2 regions of the Helcobacillus massiliensis genome follow, and region 2 is predicted to be linked to the other one. Evidence: predicted binding sites of a transcription regulator. Region 2 holds the regulator's gene; the other holds the start of a gene.

Region 1 (10,600 bases), 700 kb from region 2:
AGCGATCCGTTCCAGGCGGAGTCGAACGTGCGTGCCGAGGTCGGCGTCGGCGGCCACCCACGTGGTGACGGGTGGTTCCACGAGCTGCACCTCCACGCGCGGCTTCTCCCCATCGGAGCGTTTGATGACGGTGCCGGTGAACTCCTGGCCCACGAACGGCTTCAGGCTCAGCACCTCCACGAGATCCACCGCTTCGCGCTCCAGCTTCCCGGCGACGGAACCGGTGGACTTCATGATCTCCGGCAGTTCGCCGAGGGCGGCGCGCAGCTCAGCGGGGATGGCGCGGTCGGTGCTGATCATCCAGCAGACGAGGAGTCCGAAGCGGTCCACGAGGCGGCGCAGCGGCGCGGTGACGTGGGCGTACGGGGCGCCGATCGCGGCCTGCTCCAGGCTGGGCGCCTCGTCCGCGTCGTCGTCGGCCGGCGGGGCCCCGAGCGGCAGGTATCCGGCACCGCGGAACAGCACCCCTGCGTGGTTGAGCAGCGCGAGATGCTGGGGATTGCGCCAATCGAGGGTGCGGAGGAACTGCCCGTACGGCTGACCGTCGGCCCAGGTGATGCCGAGGGCCTCCGCCTGCAGACGGAAACGGGTGCGGGCCTCATCGGTGGGGGCGGGCATGGTGCGCAGGATGCCGACACCGGCATCGATCATCATCTGCGCTGCGGCCATGCCCGTCATGAGGGAGATCTGCGCGTTGGAGTCCTCGATCGGCTGCGGGGTGCGCCAGGCGAGGCGGACGCTGCCGTCCTCGTTCTCCTCCACCTCCTGCTCCGGCGTGTTCAGCGAGGCGCCCTCGCGCAGCTTCTCCTGTTCGATGCGGAGGTCGCCGACCTGCTGCAGGAGTAGCATCATGGGGTGGCCCTGGCCGGCGTCGAGGTCGTGCTGGACAGCGTCGTAGGCGAGCTTCTCGCGGCTGCGGACCACGGCACGGGTGAGGCTGCAGGCGGTGACGGCGCCGGCCGCGTCCAGGCGCATGTCCCACACGAATGCGGGAGCGTCCTGGTCCGGCAGCAGGGATGCCGCTCCTTCGCTCAGCACCTCGGGGTGCAGCGGAACCCGTCGGCCCGGGAGGTACACGGTGGCGCCGCGCCGACGCGCCTCCTGATCGATCACGTCCCCGAGGTGCACGAAGGCGGGCACATCCGCAATGGCGTAGCGGACGCGGAAGCCGTCCCCATCGGGGTCGATGTGCAGCGCCTGGTCGAGGTCGGTGGAGGAGGCGGGGTCGAGGGTGACGAACGGGATGTCCCGCAGGTCCTCGCGTTCCACCTCGCCGTTCTGCCAGGAGCCGGCGGCGCGTTCAGCGGCCTCCAGGACGGCGGGCGGGAACTCCACCGGAACCTCGTTGGCGGCGACCAGGACATCGATGGCGGCGCGGATCTCATCGGCCGCGACGCCGTGGGCGGACAGTCTCACCGTTCGGTTCGTCATGCGCGCCAGTGTACGGGCGCGCCCTGCCTCCAGGGTGGGGGGAGCGGGCGGTAGGGTTGGTGGCATGGTTCCTGTTGCGCAGCTGAACAGCGTCAGTGTTCGCCGAGGTGAGAAGCACCTGCTGAAGGACGTCTCCCTCACGATCAGCGAGGGGGAGCGCTGGGTGGTGCTCGGCCCCAATGGCGCTGGGAAGTCCACCCTGATCTCCCTGCTGGCGGCGCGCATGCACCCCAGCTCCGGCACCGTGGACCTGTTCGATGAGCGCGTGGGCCGCACCGACGTGTTCGAGCTGCGCCCCATGATCGGCCTCGCCAGCCAGGCCCTCGCCGACTCCGTTCCCGCCGGTGAGCGTGTGCTGGACGTTGTGGTCACCGCCGGGTACTCGGTGGTGGGCCGCTGGCGCGAAGAGTATGAGGACTCCGATGTGGAGCGCGCGCGCTGCCTCCTGACCGTGTTCGGCGCTGGGAAGCTCGCCGATCGGCGCTTCGGCACGCTGTCCACCGGGGAGAAGAAGCGCGTGCTCTCGGCGCGCGCTCTGATGACGGACCCGGAGCTGCTGCTGCTGGATGAGCCCGCGTCCGGCCTCGATCTGGGCGGCCGTGAGCACCTCGTGCGCGCCCTCGGCATCCTCGCGAAGGATCCCGCCACCCCGGTGACCGTGCTGGTGACGCACCACGTGGAGGAGATCCCGCCGGGCTGCACGCACGCTGTCCTGCTGCGCGGCGGCGAGATCGTGAAGGCCGGCGCGATCAGCGACGTGCTGACCTCCCAGAACCTGACGAAGACGTTCGGCCTGCCCCTGGTGGCGGAGAAGAAGGGGGAGCGCTTCACTGCGCGGGCCCTCACCCTCTCGTGATCATCCGCTTCGAGGACCCGCAGGATGAGCGCCTGCGGGACTACCACTCGATGACGGACGTGAACCTGCGCCGTGCTCTGGAGACGGAGCGCGGTCTGTTCATGGCGGAGAGCTTCAACGTCATCGACCGGGCGCTGCGGTCGGGGTGCCGCCCGCGGTCGTTCATGATGAGTGAGAAGTGGCTGGAGAAGTTCGCGCCGCTGTTCGAGAAGGATCCATCGGTCCCCGTGTTCGTGGCCAGCGAGGACGTGCTCGAGCAGACCACCGGTTTCCATGTGCACCGCGGGGCACTGGCGGCGATGCACCGCCCCGAGCTGCCGACGGTGGCGGAGGTCCTCGCAGGTGCACGCACTGTGGCGGTGTTCGAGGACATCGTGGACCACACGAACCTGGGCGCGATGTTCCGCTCCGCGGCGGCACTCGGAGTGGATGCGGTGCTGGTGACGCCGTCGAGCGCGGACCCGCTGTACCGGCGGTCCATTCGGGTCTCCATGGGGACGGTGTTCCAGGTGCCGTGGACCCGCCTGGAAGCGTGGCCGCATGGCCTGGATGTGCTGCGCGAGCACGGGTTCACCAGTTACGCGCTGGCGCTGGAAGAGGGGTCGGTGCCGCTGCAGGACGCCGAGCTCGGCCCCGGGGAGAAGGTCGCGTTCATCCTCGGCACCGAGGGGCACGGGCTGAAGCGGTCCACCCTGTCGCGAGTGGACGGCACGATCATCATCCCGATGAGCGGGGGAGTGGACTCGTTGAACGTCGCGGCGGCGAGCGCTGTTGTGTTCTGGCAGCGGCAGGCGGAGCTCGCACTGGCCTGAGACCGCCCCGCGGCGTCGGACGCCTGGCTGCCGGATGTCACGGTCTGTCCATAATTTCTGTGAATCATGCCCGCGGGTGCTGGTGAGCTGGTTGGGGTCGTGGGCACGACTGTTCCCCTTCCCGACGGTTGCGGACCTGCTCGCTCTCGCGGTCGGCGCCGGTGAAGGCACTGTTGCGGCGATGGAGAGGGGCAGTAGAAGCACGAGCGGCCCCCTGGCGCATGAGCCCGGCCGCACTGTCGCGGATATCCGTGCCGGAGCGGACGTGGAGGATGCGCTCCGCCAGCTGGGCCGGCGCACATCCCTGGAGGCCATCACCCGGTTCACCGATGGCGTCACCGTCGCCATCAGCCTCAAACCCTGAGCCGCCTTTTCTCGAACGCATGCTCGAGTGTTGGAGGGATGCGGCAGGCTCTTGCCCATGAGCAGTCAAGCAGACCGCGACTGGGCCTACGGTATCCGCCTCGCCGTCGAGGAGATGAAGACCGGAATCAAGCCGATCCCCTGGTTCGAGCGGAACGCGGCCACGCCGGTGGATCCTCTCGCATCAGTCGGTGAGGAGTCGCAGGACGCCGGCTGCTGGGAGCCGGCATGACCGCGATCCCGGCCCCCGACCCGTGGCTCCGGCGGATCCGTGTGGGCTGGGCGGAGCCGCTCCCCACGCCGTGCCCGTGCGGGGCGACGCGGGCGATGCTCGGCTGGCGGACATGCGCGTGCGGGTCCGGGCCGACGATCGGTGGGCAGTGGACGCGGGTATGACCCCGGCCGCTGCGATGCGGGCATGAACTGGATTCGGACGCTGCTAGGGCTCCCGCCGCGCACCCGCTGGTGCATGATGTGCAGCGACCACCCTGCCGCCCCGCGGAGCCCGATCTGCGAGTCCGACGAGTGCGCGGCCGAACTCCGCGACAGTTTGGCGTACTGACCATCCCGAGACCCCCACCCGGGACCGATGCGCACATACCGCGAGGTCAGGCTAGGATCCGCACATGGCTAAGCGACTCGAATGGATGGATGAGCTCCGCGGGCTGGCGATCATCCTCGTCATCGTCCACCACGTGCTCACGGTCCCCGCCGTCCTCGGCGGTGCGTCCCCAGCGTGGCAGCCCGTCATGGACTTCCTGCTCCCGTTCCGGATGCCTGTGATGCTCGCACTCTCGGGCCTGCTTCTCCCACGGTCTGTGGCGAAACCCCTGCGCGACTTCTACGCCGGGAAGGTTCAGCGGATCCTCTGGCCGTACGTGCTGTGGATGGTGATCAGCTGCATCGTCTTGCTGTCGCCCGCGACGTTGGTCTCTATCTGGGCCTGGGCCGGTGGGGCGTGGCACCTCTGGTTCCTGGCTGTCCTTCTCGCCTGCTACCTGGTCGCACCGATGACCCGCTGGATCCCCGCATGGGTGTGGCCGATCCCCATGGTGATCCTGGCGCAGTTCCCGGACACGAACGCGGTAGTTCGAGTGCTCTGGTTCGGCTCGTTCTTCTTTGCCGGCGCGGCCCTCGCGCGGTGGCTGGACCGATGGCAGGGCGTCCGCGCCTGGGCCCCCTGTCTGCTCGCCGTAGCTGCCGTTGCGGCGGCCGTCTGGATGAAAGGATCGGATGAGTCGATCGCCGGCTTCCTCGTCTCACTCGCGGGGATCCTCGCTGCCGTGTGGATCGCTCCGCGTGCGCCCCGGTCTCGGGGCCTGCAGTTCATCGGTGAGCGGTCCATCGTTTTCTACCTCGCCCACTTCCCTGCGATCGGTGTCGCGTACCTGCTGATCGGAGACGTGACGTGGTGGGTCCTGGGCCCGCTGCTGCTCGTGGTCGGGATCGGCGTCCCGCTGGCGCTGACGCGGCTGTCGGAGTCGTTCCTGTTCAGGTTGCCGGTCCCGAAGCGTGAGGGCGTGCGCGCCGGCCGGGCATGACGAATCGCCCCCCACCCCGGGGCCCGGAGGCTCAGGGGGCGCCTCGAGTCAGGAGGGGCGGGAGTCGAGGGAAGCCAGCGGCCCGGACCATCGACGAGCCCGTGGGTCCAGTCCCGGTCCACCTCGACGCCATTCGAAAGAGGCGAACATGAGGTACAGCGCACGCCCCCCAAGCTCGCTTCCGGTCCGCGCAGAACCTCATCGCTGGACTATCGATCGCAACCCTCGGGATCGCAGTCTGCTTCGGCGACATCGACCTGGGGCTTTGTCGTGACCCGCTCGGTCGTGCTGGGGTCCGTCATCGGTTCCGCTGGCCTGCTCAACGCGGTTGCCGCATTGCTCTCAATGCGCAGCAGCAAGCATCCCAGCGCCCCCTGCTCCGCAATGATCGAAAGCAGTTGAGCGTGGTGGTACCGGATACGCACCCGTATCTGCGCCCGCGCCTTCTTCCGCATCCACACCACCACATTCGAACACAGGGTTGATCGAACACGCCTTGCCCCACTAGATTGGACGCACGTTCTAATCCGGGGAAGGGGTGGACTGCAGTGAGCATCGCGTTCGATGACCGGCTTGCCCGCGCGCAGGCCGTCCTCAGCACGGCCGAAGCGCGCGTCAGCGGTCTCACCGGCGGCATCCGTCGGCCCGTGGAGACCGGTTCCCTGCCCGTCCCCAGTGCCCTGGCCTCAGTGCTCGCCGGCCTGCGGCCCGGCAGCAGCGTCGCCGTCACCGGCAGCACATCGCTCCTGCTCGCCCTCGCCGGCGCCGCCATGGGGGAGGAGTCCTGGTGCGCCGTCATCGGCATGCCGCACCTCGGCCTCGGCGCTGTCGCCGACCTCGGTGTGGATCCCGCCCGTCTCGCCCTGCTGCCCGACCCGGGTGCCAGCATCTCCCAGCTCGTCTCCGCCATGATCGACGGGGTCGACGTCGTCGTCATCGGCAGCGCCGTCTCCGACCAGCTGTGGCGCGCCGCGATCTCCCGCGCCCGCGCACAGGACACTCTGCTGCTCGCGGCGGACCCGCCCGGCCGTGCCGACCTGCGGATCAGCGCCGACCATGTGCGCTGGCGCGGCCTGCGCCGCGGCTCCGGGCGGCTTCGTCACCACGACGTCGCCGTTGCCGTCACCAACCGTGGCCTCCCCTCGGGCCGTGTCGACATCACTCTGCCCAGCGTCAGCGGCGCCATGGTCGTATCGCCGCTGACCACCGCAGCGTCTGCGCCTGCTTCCTCCGCGCCGTCGCGGTCGAAGCGCCCGGCCCTGTCGATCGTGCGGTCCGCCTGATGTCCGCACCCGCTTCCAGCACCGTGGCCACCCCCACGACCGCGACCCGCACCGTCTGCGTCCAGGTGCCCGACTGGCCGCTGCTCACTGCCCTCGAAGCGCAGCGGGACCACACCCTGCAGACAGACCGCGCAGCAGCTCTCCTGGCGGTGATGGACCACCATCGGGTCCTCACCGCGTCCGCGAGCGCCCGCGCTCTCGGGGTCCATGCGGGGATGAAGAAGCGGTCCGCGCAGGCCACCTGCCCGAACCTCGTTCTCGTGGACCGCAGCGAGGATGCCGAAGCGGCCCTGTTCGAAACCGTGGCGGCTGCTGTGGACACCGTCGCCGCCGGGGTCGAGGCGCTGCGACCCGGGGCGCTGCTGATGCCGGCACGGGGACCCGCCCGGCACGCCGGGAGTGAAGAGGAGCTCGCCGAAGCGCTGATCAACACGGTTGCGGACCTCACCGGGTTCGAATGCACCGTCGGCATCGCCGATGGACCACTCGCGGCGATCCTCGCCGCCCGCACCGGCCGGATCGTGCGCCCCGGTGAAGCCGCCCGTTACCTCGCGCCGCACCCCATCGCGACGCTGCTGGAGGCGCCGATCGGGCACAGCTCCCGCTTCCTCACCACCGATGTGTCCCTCCCGGAGACGGTTGACCTGCTGCAGCGCCTCGGCATGCACACCCTCGGCGACTTCGCCGCCCTGCCGGTGCGCTCGGTCACCGACCGGTTCGGTCCTGCCGTGGCACTGCTGCACCTGCTGGCCAACGGGCAGGAACCGACAGCGCCTGTGCACATTCGGCTCGACCAGCCGATCCAGGTGGACAGAGTGCTGGACCCGCCGCTGGAACGAGTGGACCAGGCGGCGTTCGTGGCCAAGCCCATGGCGGAGGAGCTGCAGGAGCAGCTGCGCCGGCACGGGGCGGTGTGCACGCGCCTGACCGTCATCGCCCGCGCCGACGGCGGGCATGAGACCGCCCGCACCTGGCGGCACGACGGCGCCCTCACCACCGCCGACATCGTGGACCGGGTCCGCTGGCAGTGCGACGGCTGGATCCAGACCGCCCGACTGCGCACCGACATCCGCACCGGCGCCCTCACCCACCTGCAGCTGCTGCCCGAACAGGTGGTGCCCGCCGGGACGCACGCCCCCGCCCTGTGGGGACAGACCGGGCAGAAGGCGCTGCGGGCGCACCGCGCGTTCACTCGCGCCCAGTCGATCGCGGGGGAGCAGGCGGTGCTGATCCCCGCGCCGAACGCGACGGGCCGGCTCCTGCGGGACCTCAGCGCCACCATCCCGTGGAAGAGCGAAGCACCCGCGGTGCCGACGGGTCCCTGGCCCGGCAGGCCCGCCGCCCCCTTGCCCGCCACCGTGTTCGCTGAGACCATCCCCGTGCAGCTGACCGACGCTGACGGGGCCGACGTCGTCGTCACCGCCCGCGGTGTCCTCAGCGCCGACCCCACCCACCTCACCAGCGAGCAGGGCCTGCCTCCGCACCTGGCGGGGACGGCCCCCGTCGGCCTCACCGGCTTCAGCGCCCCCGAGATCCTCGACCAGGGATGGTGGCGCAGCGCGGACGCTGCCAGTGCTCACCGCGGTGCACGGATGCAGGTGCTGCTGGAGAGCGGTCTCGCGCTCGTGCTGCTGAGCGAACGCGGCACCTGGCGGATCGAGGCGCTGTATGACTAGATGGTTCCTCGGGCCGCCCAGCTGGCGGGACCTCGAAGCGGTGCTGTCGGACCGGTCGGTGCCGGTCGGGCCCCAGATCCACATCGAGCACACCGGTGAGCAGGACAGCACTCCCACCTACGAGCCGGAGCGGGCCGTTCCGTACGCGGAACTGCACGCCCACAGTCACTTCAGCTTCCTCGACGGCGCTTCCAGCCCCGAAGACCTCGTCGCCGAAGCGCACCGGCTCGGACTGGATGCGCTCGCCCTCACCGACCACAACGGGTTCTACGGGGCGATCCGGTTCGCGCAGGCCGCCCGCGAGCACAACCTGCGCACCGTGTACGGCGCAGAGCTCACCCTGCCCGTCGCCGGCTCCCCGCCGAGCGCCGCGTCGGCGCCCCGCACCGGCAGCCACGACCCGCAGGGCGAACACCTGCTGGTGCTGGCCCGCAGTCAGGACGGGTACCGTCGGCTGTCCGCTGCGATGGCCCGCGCCCACCTCGACGGCGCCGACAAAGGCGAACCCCGCTACAACCGCACCGAACTGCAGGACGCGGCCCGGGGCGGGCACTGGCTGATCCTCACCGGCTGCCGCAAAGGCGCCGTTCAGCAAGCCGTGCTGCCGCACCTGGCCACGGGCGATATCGAGCAGGCGGCACTGGCCGCCGCGGAGCAGATCGAACGCCTCGTCGACCAGTACGGGACGGATGCGGTGGTGGTGGAGCTTCCGCTGGAGCACAGCGGCCTCCAGGACGAGTTGCACGACGCCCTCGCCCAAGGGGCCCGCATCGCGAGGGAGTCGACCGGGGCGGACCTGCCGCTGGTCGCCACCGGCAACGTCCACTATGCCGCCCCCACCGACAAGCAGCTCGCCGACGTCCATGCCAGCCTCCGCGCCGGGCAGAGCCTCGAGGACGCCGACCCGCACCTGCCGAGCCGCCTCGCGCACCTGCGCAGCGGCGAAGAGATGGCGCACATCCACCGGCGGTACCCGCAGGCCGTGGCGAACGCCGCCATCATCGGCCGCGACTGCGCCATCGACCTCACCCTCCTCGCCCCCGACCTGCCGCCCTGCGAGGTGCCCGACGGGCACACCGAAGCGACCTGGCTGCGGGAGCTCACCCACCAGATGGCGCAGGAGCGCTACGGACCGCGCGGCAGTGACAACGAACGGGCGTGGACGCAGATCGAGCATGAGCTGCGCGTCATCACCGACCTGCACTTCCCCGGCTACTTCCTCATCGTGGAGGACATCATCCGCTTCTGCCGGGACAACGAGATCCTCGCTCAGGGGCGCGGTTCAGCGGCGAACTCCGCCGTCTGCTACGCGCTCGGCATCACCGCGGTCGACCCCGTCATGCACGGGCTGCTGTTCGAACGGTTCCTCGCACCGGAACGCGACGGCCCACCCGACATCGACATCGACATCGCCTCCGACCGGCGCGAAGAGGTCATCCAGTACGTGTACCGCAAGTACGGGAGGCAGAACGCCGCACAGGTCGCCAACGTCATCACCTACCGGGCGCGGATGGCGGTGCGGGACGCCTCCCGCGCCCTCGGATACGCGCCCGGGCAGCAGGACGCATTCGCGCGACGGATCGAACGCTCCTTCACCTCCCTCGGCACCGCCGACCTGCCCGAGGACGTTCAGCGGATGGCGCGGCGCCTGCGGGACGCCCCACGGCACCTCGGCATCCACTCCGGCGGCATGGTGCTGTGCGACCGCCCCGTCATCGACGTGGTGCCCGTGGAGCGCGCCCGCATGGTCGACCGCACCGTTGTGCAGTGGGACAAGGACGACTGCGCCGACGCCGGCCTGGTGAAGTTCGACCTCCTCGGCCTCGGCATGCTCACCGCACTCGACCACTGCCTGCGCATCCTCTCCCAGTACCACGGCGAGCACTACACCCTCGCAACCCTCCCGCAGGAGGACCCGGCGGTGTACGACATGCTGTGCGCCGGTGACAGCGTCGGCGTGTTCCAAGTGGAGTCACGGGCGCAGATCTCCACCCTGCCGCGGCTGCGGCCCCGCGAATTCTACGACCTCGTGGTGGAGGTGGCGCTCGTGCGTCCCGGCCCCATCCAGGGCGGCAGCGTCCACCCCTACATCCGTCGGCGCATGGGGGAGGAGGAGATCTCCTTCGCCCACCCGCGGCTGGAGAAGTCACTCGGCCGCACACTCGGGGTGCCGCTGTTCCAGGAGCAGCTGATGCAGATGGTGGTCGATGTCGCCGACTTCAGCGCCGCCCAGGCCGACCAGCTGCGCCGCGCCATGGGATCCAAGCGCTCCAGCGCGAAAGTGATGGCGCTGCGCGCCGCCATGTTCGACGGCATGGCGAACAACGGCATCGACGGCGAAGCAGCGGAGATGATCTACCGCAAGATCCTCGCGTTCGCGAACTACGGCTTCCCCGAGTCCCACGCCTATTCCTTCGCGTACCTCGTGTACGCCAGCGCGTTCCTCAAAGCGCACTTCCCGGCGGCGTTCACCGCCGCACTGCTGCGATCCCAGCCGATGGGGTTCTACTCCCCGCAGTCCCTCGTCGCGGATGCGCGCCGCCACGGCGTCGTCACCCTCGGCGCCGACCTCCACGCCAGCGACGCCCTCACCACCCTTGAGCTCACCGACGACCACCGCCCCTACCGCTTCGCACCG
Region 2 (10,600 bases):
GGTGCTGTCCTTCGAGTACATGCGCTGGATCTTCAGCGCGATCCGCGCCCTCCACCCGCAGAGCAGCGCCGAGGAGGGACGGCTCGCGATCGCCCACCTCGGCGGCGGCGCGGCGGCGCTCCCCCGCGCGCTCGCCGATGCGTACCCGCAGTCCACCAACAGCGTGGTGGAGATCGACGGAGCCCTCCTGGACCTGGTGCGCACCTGGTTCGACCTGCCGCGCTCCCCGCGGATATCCCTGCGCGCCGACGACGCCCTCGTCGCACTCGACGGCTGGCGGGAGGACCGGTTCGACCTCGTCATCCGGGATGTGTTCGCCGGCGGCACGATCCCCCGCGCGTTCCAGGACCTCACGGCGGCAACCTCTGTCCGACGGGTGCTGCGCCCCGGCGGGTTCTACTTCGCGAACTCCGTGATGCGCCCTGCCAGCTCCGTCATCTCCGACGAGCTCGCCACGCTCTCGCGCGTCTTCGAGCACGTGTCACTGATCGCGGAGCCGTCGGCGCTGAAGAAGAGGAGGACCGCCAACTGCATCCTGATCGGCAGTGATGATGAGCTGCCGCCGGAGGTGGAGCGGGCGATCCGCTCCGATGCGGTCAGCGTCCGCCTGATGCCGAACGCGGAGGTGCAGCGGATGATCCGGCACGGCCATGTGCTGTGCCGCGAAGCCGTCAGTTCGGCAGCGGACGAACCCGCTGAGCGCTCGGGCCCTTATCGCTTCGGATGAGCTCGAACTCCACGCGCTGGCCTTCGGCGAGGGTGCGGAAGCCGTCCATGTCGATCTGGGAGTGGTGCACGAACACGTCCGCGCCGCCGCCGTCGAGGTCGATGAATCCGAAGCCCTTCTCGGCGTTGAACCACTTCACTTCGCCCAGTGCCACGGCACTCCTCCCTGTCAGCTGCTGATGGGGCCGCTCGGCGGACCGCTGGTGCCGTCGTCGTCGGTGTTCTCGGCGAGGAACCGTTCGAAGCGGTCACCGAGCTCATCCGCGGTCGGCATGTCCGGCACGTATCCGGTGCCGTCGTTGTCCCGAGCCATCTGATCGTAGCCGTCCTCGAGGGTCTTCACCATCGCCTGCAGCTCCGGTGAGTCCTCCACCTCGTCCTCCAGCATCCGCTGGCTCGCCTCGACGATGTCCCCCAGCTCCATCAGCGGGATCTCCAGGGCAGCCGTCTCACTGACGCGGCGCAGCAGCGCGAGCGTGCCCGCCGGGTAGGGCGAACGGGTCAGATAGTGAGGGATCTGCGCAACGAAGCCCTGGCAGCGGATGCCGCCGCGCTGCAGCTCCTTCTCCAGCACGGGGATGAAGCTGCCGGGCATCTCGAACACCTGCTCGGGGCCCGCCCCGGTGGCGGCGATGCCCTCCTGTGCGTCCGCGCTGTCGCCGCTGGCGGGATGCTCACTGGTGTCGCACTGCTCGCCCGGCCCATCGGTGTCTGCACCGGTGGTGTCGGCGGATCCGTCGGCTGGGGGCTCCTCCCCCAGCGCCAGCTGGTTGGCGTGGGTGAGCATGGTGATGGTGCGGGTGTGCGGGGTCTCCGACGGGATCGCGCGCAGCGTCACCACCTGGTCGATGCCGAACGTGTCCGCGAGCGCGACCACCGCGCCCGCCAGCAGGTTCCAGCGCAGGTCCGGCTCGGGGCCCTCGAGGAGGAGGAAGGGGCGGGAGGCGTCGTCGTAGACGAGGTGCAGGGCGATCTCCGGCATCTCCACGGTGGGGTAGCGGCGGCCGTCGTACACAACGCGGGGCCGGGAGGAGCGGTAGTCCAGCAGCTCATCGGAGTCGAACCGGGCGATGCGGATGCTGCGGAGGTTCTCCTGGAAGTAGGTGGCGGCGGTCCGGCAGGTCTGGCCGGCATCGATCATGCCGGGGATGCACACCACCAGCGGGAGGGGCCCGGAGGGGACGGCGGCGATGACCTCGTGGTCCTCCAGCTGGTACAGCTCGCGGGGGTCGCGCATCGTCTCTCCTCGTGTGCTCTGCAGTTCTCGTCGGGCCCCTGGCGGGACCGGCAGCGGGGCGGCCGACGGGTGCCGCCGCCTGAGTCGGTCCTGAGCGCGGCCCGCTGTGCATCGACCATAATGGTATGTCGCCTGCGCGGCATTGAGGCTTGGAGCTGAGACGCCGCCGGCGCGCCGAGGGGCCGCGCACCGGCCGTGTCGGCGCAGCACTGTGGTCAACCGGTCGAAGAGCCGGCAACGCTGAAAGGCACGTCGTGGGACGAACCAGCACGCAGCTCGAACTCGAACAGGCAGCGGTGGACACCATGTACCGCCGGATCGATGAGCTGATCGAGCATCTGACGGACCAGATGGAGAGGACGGCCGGCTCGCAGAGCGCCTCCACCCACCAGAACCGCAGCGAACGCGACGCCTTCACTGCGTTCTACGAGGACCGCATCTCCCTGCTGCGCACCGTCAGCCATTCCGCCGTGTTCGGCCGACTCGACATGGTCGACGGCGCCCGCCGCTACATCGGCCGCATCGGCCTGTTCACCGCGAACCGTGACCAGCTGCTGATGGACTGGCGCGCCCCTGCAGCCGCCGCGTTCTACCAGGCGACCGCGCACACCCCCCAGGGGGTGCGTCTGCGCCGCCACCTCATCACCAACGGCCGCACCGTCACCGGTGTGGACGACGACGTCCTGGACCGCGACCTGCTGCACGAGGCCTCCGACGACTCCTCCGACCTGCAGGGCGAAGGCGCGCTCCTCGCCGCTGTCAGTGCGAGCCGAACTGGCCGGATGGGGGACATCGTCGCCACTATCCAGGGCGAACAGGACCGCATCATCCGCTCCGAGAACCGCGGCGTGCTCGTGGTGCAGGGCGGCCCCGGCACCGGCAAGACCGCGGTCGCGCTGCACCGCGCCGCCTACCAGCTGTACACGCACCGCGCCCGGCTGGAGCAGGCGGGCGTGCTGATCGTGGCCCCCACCCGCGGTTTCCTCACCTACATCGAACGCGTGCTGCCGAGCCTCGGCGAATCCGGCGCCGTCATGGCGACCCCGGGCGAACTGTTCCCCGGCGTCACCGCCACCGAGACGGACCAGGCGCGCATCGCAGAGATCAAGGGCCGCCCGGTGATGGCGAACCTGCTGAAGCGCGCCCTGCGCCACCGCCAGCTCGTGCCCGCCGCCGACATCCACCTGCGGATCGACGGCGTTCCCCTGACGATCACACCGGCGGACATCAAAGCCGCCCGCTCCGAGGCCCGCTCCTCCGGCCGCCCGCACAACCGCGCCCGCACCACGTTCGTGCGCGCCGCGCTGGATCGCCTGGTGGACAGATACGCCGACGAGATCCGCCGACAGGGCCGCACCATCACCGAGGAGGACCACCCGGACCTCATCAACGATCTGCGCACCGACGACGGGGTGAAGGTCGCCCTCAACCGCGCCTGGCTGCCGTACACGCCCGAATCGTTCCTCCGCTCCTTCTTCGCCTCCGAGCAGCGGGTGCGCCGCGCTGCGCACGGCCTCATGCCGATGAAGGACGCCGCCGCCCTCGTGCGGTCCAAGGACTCCGCGTGGACCATCGACGATGTGCCCCTGCTGGATGAGATCGCCGAACTGCTCGGGGAGGACGACGCCGCGGCTCGTCAGGAGGAGAAGCGGCAGAAGGCCGCGCAGCAGGACCAGATCGGCTATGCCGAGAAGGTGCTGGAGATGATGGACTCCGACGGCATGATCAGCGCGCAGGACCTCGCCGCGCAGGTGTCGCACATGCATACCCGCCGCACCGTGGCGGAGCGCGCCGCCGGTGACCGCACCTGGACGTACGGCCATGTGGTGGTCGATGAGGCGCAGGAGCTGTCGGCGATGATGTGGCGTCTGCTCATGCGCCGCAACCCCACGAAGTCGTTCACGGTGGTGGGCGACGTCGCACAGACGTCCTCCCCTGCCGGCACCACGTCCTGGACCGCCGTGCTCGAGCCGTTCGTGGAGGACCGCGCCCAGATCGAAGAGCTCACCGTCAACTACCGCACCCCCGCCCGCATCATGGCGGCGGCGAACCGCGTGGCGCGCGCCCACGACCTCCTCGCCACCGAGGTGCAGTCCGTCCGCGAGGGCGAGCACAACATGCACCTCGCCCTCCTGCCCGGTCAGGCGGGCAGCGTGGGCGAGGGGGCCCCGTCCGCTGAGCAGATGGACGCGATCGCCGCCGAGGTCCGACGGGTGCGCGCCCTGATCGGCGACGGCCGGCTCGCCGTGGTCGCACCCGACGCGGCTGTTGCACCCCTGGTCGAAGCGCTCGGCGCGCAGTTCGATCCGGGAGAGGTCGGCGCCGGATCCGCCGGCATCGACTCCCCCGTCTCCGTGATGAACGCCCGCGACTCCAAGGGCCTGGAGTTCGACGCCGTGGTCCTCACCGACCCCGCCACCATCTGCGAGGCGCACGCCCGCGGCGCGAACGACGTGTTCGTGGCGATGACGCGCCCCACCCAGGTGCTGTCGGTGCTGCACCACGGAAACCTGCCCGACGGGTTCGAGGACCCGTCGGCATGAGGCCCCCGCGGCACACCCCGCACCCGGTCGACCAGCGCTCCCCTCTCCCGCGGCAGCGCTGACCTCCGCGGACCCTCGGTGTGTTGCCGATCAGCGGCCGGTCGGGCGTAGCATGATCTGCGTCGTCCGCACGGACGATGGGCGCACTCGCGCTCCCTGACCCCCAGCGGCCGCCGCCCGATCGCTCATCCTGACGCGGCGGCCCCGACAAGGAGAGGTATGTCCTCCACCCCAACAACGGCCGCTTCCGGGCGCCGACAGGCCAGCGTGCGCGAGCTGACGCTGCGAGGCGTCGTCCTCGGCGGTCTCATCACGCTGATCTTCACCGCCGCCAACGTCTACCTCGGTCTCAAGGTCGGCCTGACGTTCGCCACTTCGATCCCCGCTGCCGTGATCTCCATGGCGGTGCTGCGCTTCTTCAGCCACACCATCCAGGAGAACAACATCGTCCAGACGATCGCCTCAGCAGCCGGCACGCTGTCCGCGATCATCTTCGTGCTGCCCGGCCTGGTCATCGTCGGCTGGTGGGCGGGCTTCCCGTACTGGACCACCGCACTGGTGTGCGCCGTCGGCGGCATCCTCGGCGTCACCTACTCCATCCCGCTGCGCCGCACCCTCGTCACCGGCAGCGACCTGCCGTACCCCGAGGGTGTGGCCGCCGCTGAGGTGCTGAAGGTCGGCGACAGCGCCGGCTCCTCCGAGGAGAACAAGCGCGGACTGCACGTCATCATCGCCGGCGCCCTCGGCGCCGCCGCCTTCTCCCTGTTCGCCAACCTCAAGGTCCTCGCCAGCTCCGTGGGCACCGCCCTGCGCCTCGGCTCCGGCGGCACCATGGTGGGCGGCAGCCTCTCCCTCGCCCTCATCGGCGTGGGCCACCTGGTCGGTATCACGGTCGGCATCGCCATGATCATCGGCATGATCATCTCCTACGGCATCCTCCTGCCGACCCTCACCCAGGGGCAGATTCCGGCCGACGCCGACCTGATGGAGACCGTCGGCGGCATCTTCGGCAGCGACGTCCGCTTCATCGGCGCCGGCACCATCGCCGTGGCCGCTGTGTGGACCCTGCTGAAGCTGATCGTCCCCATCGTCCGCGGCATCTCCGAGGCGCTCGCCTCCAACCGTCGCCGCCGCGGTGGCGGCGAGGTCGACATCACCGAACGCGACATTCCGATGTCGCTGGTCCTGGGCATCACCCTGCTGTCCATGATCCCGATCGGCCTGCTGCTGTGGTCCTTCCTCAAGGACACCGCGATCTCCCACCACACCGGCAGCCTGATCGCCGTCGCCGTGGTCTTCACCCTGCTGATCGGCCTCGTCGTCGCCTCCGTGTGCGGCTACATGGCCGGCCTCATCGGCGCCTCCAACTCGCCGATCTCCGGCGTGGGCATCCTGGTGGCGATCGCCGCAGCCCTCGTGGTGAAGCTGGTGCACGGCACCTCCGGTGCTGACACCGCGTCCCTGGTCGCCTTCACCCTGTTCACCGCGGCGATCGTGTTCGGCATCGGCACGATCTCCAACGACAACCTTCAGGACCTCAAGACCGGCCAGCTCGTGGGCGCGACCCCGTGGAAGCAGCAGGTCGCTCTGATCATCGGCGTCATCTTCGGCTCGATCATCATCCCGCCGGTGCTGCAGCTGATGCACACCGCCTTCGGCTTCGCCGGTGACCCGAACGCGGGCCCGGACGCCCTGGCGGCACCGCAGGCGTCGCTGATCTCCTCCCTGGTGAAGGGCGTGCTCGGCGGCGACCTCAACTGGGGCCTCATCGGCATCGGCGCCCTCATCGGCGCCGTGGTGATCGTCATCGACGAGGCACTCCGGGCCGCGTCGAAGGGTAAGAAGCGCGCCCTGGCCCTGCCGCCGCTCGCAGTCGGCATGGGCATGTACCTGCCGATGGAGCTGACCCTGATCATCCCGATCGGCGCCCTCATCGGCCTGGTCTACAACCGTTGGGCCTCCACGTCGAAGCGCCCGGAGGTCATGAAGCGCCTCGGCATTCTGCTGGCCACCGGTCTCATCGTGGGCGAGTCGCTCTTCGGTGTCGTGTTCGCCGGTGTGGTGGCGGCCTCCGGTGAAGCGGAACCGCTCGCGATCGTGGGTGAGGGCTTCCAGTCCGTCGCCATGATCCTCGGCGTCCTCGCATTCGCCGGCATCATCGCGGTGCTGTACCGCTGGGTGATGGGTCTGCAGAAGACCCTGCCGGCAGCCGACGAGACCGCTGAGCCCACCGGTCGCCGCGCCGCACGCTGATGTGCTGCTGAAGGCCAGCTGACGCGCCGACGGCGCTGATGCGCACGCGCCCTCCGCTTCCCGTTTCGGGAGGTGGGGGGCGCTTCTCGTTGGGGACCGCGATCGCCGCGCTTCGGGCATGAAGAAACCGGCGAGTCTGGCTTCCCCTCCAGACTCGCCGGTCAGCATTCATTATACACACTCTGCGGCGCGAGGTGTAATCGAGTGCGCATATCCGCTGCGCGGCTCAGGCGTCGGACTGCTCCCGCAGCTCGGCGATCGCCTTCTCGAAGTCCTCGAGTGAGTCGAAGTTCCGGTAGACGGACGCGAAGCGCAGGTACGCCACGAGATCCAGGTCCTTCAGCGGCTGCAGGATCGCAAGGCCCACATCGTGCGCCTCGATCTCACTGACTCCAGTGAGGCGAATGCTCTCCTCCACCTTCTGTGCGAGCACCGCGAGCTGATCATCGGTGACGGGCCGGCCCTGGCAGGCCTTGCGGACACCGGAGATGACCTTGGAACGGCTGAAGGGTTCGCCCACACCGGAGCGCTTCACCACGGACAGCGACGCTGATTCGATCGTGGAGAAGCGGCGCGAGCAGCTCGGGCACTGGCGGCGCCGGCGGATGACGGTGCCGTCATCCGCGGTCCGTGAATCGACGACGCGGGAGTCAGTGTGGCGGCAGAAAGGACAATGCACAGCGTCATCCTACTAAACGGCCTGACAGTCCCACCGTCACCCTGGGTGGAGGAACAGCTCCGCCCCGTCACCGGCGGCGATGAGGGGGTTCGCGGGTGACGGGGCGGGCTGGGTCCGGTGGTGCCGGTCAGGACACGGGCAGGTGCAGGCTCTGACCGCGCTGCACGACGCCGTTCTGCAGGTCGTTGAGGTCCTCCACCATGAGGATGTAGTCGCGGACATCGGTGCCCTCCGGGGCGTACTGCGAGGCGATGCCCCACAGGGTGTCCCCCTCGTGCACGGTCACGGTGACGTACTCGGTGGTGGCGGTGGAGCCCGCTTCAGCGGCGGGCGTGAAGGAGGCCATGCCCATCAGGAACGCCAGGCTGAGCGCGACCGAGGCGATCAGCAGGCCGAGGACCACACGACCACGACGGGTGATGCGCAGGCGAACATCTGGTCGAAGAGCGACGGGACGAACGGTGGTGGCAGTCATGATTGGAATCCTTGTTCGATGTGCGAATGACTTGACCCTACGATCACTTGTTCGACGAAGTCAAGACTCTTTCGAACGATCGTTTGAATATGCGGCTTGGGCCACGTACTCTTGAGTCGAGACAGACTCAAACAGAGGGGTGCGACATTTAAAGTCGCCCCATCGCGGAAAGGGCGCTGATGACCGAGACGAACGAGACCACCGACGGCGCTGCTCGCCCCCGTCTGACCGCCCGTCAGCGCCGCATCCTGGACGTCATCGAGGATGCGATCCGCGAGCACGGCTACCCGCCGTCCATGCGCGAGATCGCCTCGAAGGCGGGCCTGGCCTCCCCCTCCTCCGTGCTGCACCAGCTGACCGTCCTGGAGACCAAGGGCTATGTGCGCCGCGACCCGAACCGCCCGCGCGCCCTCGAGCTCGTCCAGGGGGATGATGCTCCCGCTCCGACCAGCGGCGACTTCAACGGCATCCAGCCGGCCGCCACCACGAACGTGCCGCTGGTCGGCCGCATCGCCGCCGGTTCGCCGATCACCGCCGAAGAGCAGATCGAGGACGTGTTCACACTGCCGTCCCAGCTGGTCGGTGACGGCAACCTGTTCCTGCTGAAGGTCGTGGGCGATTCGATGATCGATGCCGCGATCTGCGACGGCGACTGGGTCGTCGTCCGCGCGCAGCGGGTGGCTGAGCAGGGAGAGATCGTCGCCGCGATGATCGACGGCGAAGCCACCGTGAAGTCGCTGCACATGCGGGACGGCCACGTGTGGCTGATGCCGCACAACCCCGCCTACACGCCGATCCTCGGCGACCTCAGCGAAATCCTCGGCAAGGTCGTGGCGGTGCTCCGCTCCGTCTGACCAGCCGCTGGCCCGCCCGGCCCACCCGGTCGTCTCCGTTCCATGCGCCTCCGGTTCGCCGCCGGGGGCGCATGTGCGTCTCCCGGCTGGTTCCGCCCCGAACGGGCGCGGCTCTCAGGACCTGCGCGGCGCCGCGGCGAGGCGCTCCAGCGCTCCCAGCGCCACGGACGCGCGCTGCGTGTACCACAGCGGCGGCATCGCCTGCCGCAGATACGAACCGTACCGCCGGGTCGCGAGCCGTGAATCCAGCACCGCCACCATTCCCCGGTCGCTGCGGGTGCGGATCAGCCGCCCCGCGCCCTGCGCCATCAGCAGTGCCGCGTGCCGCGCAGACACCGCCATGAACCCGTTCTTTCCGGACTCGCTGAGCCGCTCCTGCAGAGCCGCCTTCAGCGGGTCATCCGGCCGCGGGAACGGGATCCGGTCGATCACCACCAGCCGGCACGCATCCCCCGGCACGTCCACGCCCTGCCACAGTGACAGCGTCCCGAACAGGCACATCGACCAGTCCTCACGGAACTGGCGCACCAGGTTCGTCAGCGAGTCCTCGCCCTGCAGCCCCACCGTCAGGCCCGTGTGGGCGCGGACGTAGTCCGCCGCCGTCTCCGCTGCGCGGCGGGAGGAGAACAGTCCCAGGACGCCGCCCTCGCTCGCCTCCGCGAGCTCCACCAGATGCTCCAGCAGCTGCTGGGACAGACCCTCGCGTCCGGGCGGCGGCAGCTGCGATGCGCAGTAGAGGATGCCCTGCTTCGGGTAGTCGAACGGGCTGCCGACGTCGATGCCCGCCCACTGCTCCCGCTCCGCGGACGACGACTCCCGCATGAACCCGCTCATCGGGGCGCCCAGATCCACTCGCGACCGGGGGAACAGGCCGACGGATCCCGCCGCCTGATCGAACCTGCCCGCGAGCGCCAGGGTCGCGGAGGTGAAGACCGTGGTGCGCTGATCGAGGATGGCGCGGCGCATCGCCGAGGCGACGCTCAGCGGCGCCACCTCGATGATGGAGCGTCCCGTCATCTCCGAGTGGGAGATGTAGCGGACATCGTCCTCATCCGGGCTGATGAGGCGGGCGCACACATCCATGATCTCCTGGAGCTTGGTGCGGGCCGCTTTGCGCGCCCCGGCCGTGGAGGCGGCAGTCGAGTCACCGGCGTCCTTGGCATCGGAGTGGGCTTGGCGCGCTTCGATCTCCAGCAGTGTGATGGCGTCGCTGAGGACAGGCGGCATGTCGCCGGTGATGCGTCCGTCGGGCTGCAGGCCGAGGGCGTCCCCGAGGGCGTGGCCGGCGTCGTCGAGGGCGGTGGAGACCACGCCGAGACCTCGCAGGTCCCGAACCGCAGAGCGGACGTGGCCGGCGCTGAGCGTTTCGGTGACGGCGCCGGTGACACGGGCGGCGAGCTCGTGGGCCTCGTCGATGATGACGACGTCGTGCTCGGGGATGATGCCGTGCCCGTCGAACGCGTCGATCGCCAGCAGGGCATGGTTGGTGACGATGATGTCGGATTCCTTCGCGATGGCGCGGTTGCGCTCCGCGAAGCAGGAGTCCTTCATCGGGCACTGCGCGCCGAGGCATTGGGCGCCGGTGACGGACACCTGCCGCCAGGCACGGTCCGAGACGGGGGTGCGCAGGTCGTCGCGGTTGCCGGTGTCGGTGTCCTCCGCCCATTCGCGCAGCCGCTTCACCTGGTCACCGAGGCGTTCGGACGCGGCCGGCTCGCCTGTGACGGACGCTTCGCTGAACAGGGCGCCGGGGTCGAGGTCGTCCGGGTAGCCGCCGGCGATCTTGTGCAGGCACAGGTAGTTGGAGCGGCCCTTCAGCAGGCTGAACGACGG

The links. Region 2 encodes LexA, which represses DNA repair genes until DNA is damaged. Its sites were predicted from a motif close to TCGAACANNTGTTCGA; they were not measured.
Region 1: R3I40_RS04885 (DnaE2-dependent mutagenesis accessory factor ImuA') is a predicted target of LexA. The motif match lies at 5,473-5,488, and genes of this name have one in related genera.

The regions. Positions count from the first base shown of each region.
Region 1 is NZ_CP136959.1:1,058,218-1,068,817, reverse strand. It holds gene R3I40_RS04915 (RNB domain-containing ribonuclease) at 1-1,431, opposite strand, end outside; gene R3I40_RS04910 (ABC transporter ATP-binding protein) at 1,496-2,287, shown strand; gene R3I40_RS04905 (TrmH family RNA methyltransferase) at 2,338-3,099, shown strand; gene R3I40_RS04900 (type II secretion system F family protein) at 3,182-3,463, shown strand; gene R3I40_RS04895 (hypothetical protein) at 3,521-3,694, shown strand; gene R3I40_RS04890 (acyltransferase family protein) at 4,089-5,003, shown strand; gene R3I40_RS04885 (DnaE2-dependent mutagenesis accessory factor ImuA') at 5,552-6,286, shown strand; gene R3I40_RS04880 (DNA polymerase Y family protein) at 6,286-7,962, shown strand; gene R3I40_RS04875 (error-prone DNA polymerase) at 7,955-10,600, shown strand, end outside.
Region 2 is NZ_CP136959.1:354,058-364,657, reverse strand. It holds gene R3I40_RS01765 (spermidine synthase) at 1-727, shown strand, start outside; gene R3I40_RS01760 (cold-shock protein) at 672-881, opposite strand; gene R3I40_RS01755 (PAC2 family protein) at 896-1,963, opposite strand; gene R3I40_RS01750 (HelD family protein) at 2,218-4,506, shown strand; gene R3I40_RS01745 (OPT family oligopeptide transporter) at 4,726-6,759, shown strand; gene nrdR (transcriptional regulator NrdR) at 6,986-7,438, opposite strand; gene yneA (cell division suppressor protein YneA) at 7,566-7,913, opposite strand; gene lexA (transcriptional repressor LexA) at 8,093-8,767, shown strand; gene R3I40_RS01725 (ATP-dependent DNA helicase) at 8,882-10,600, opposite strand, start outside.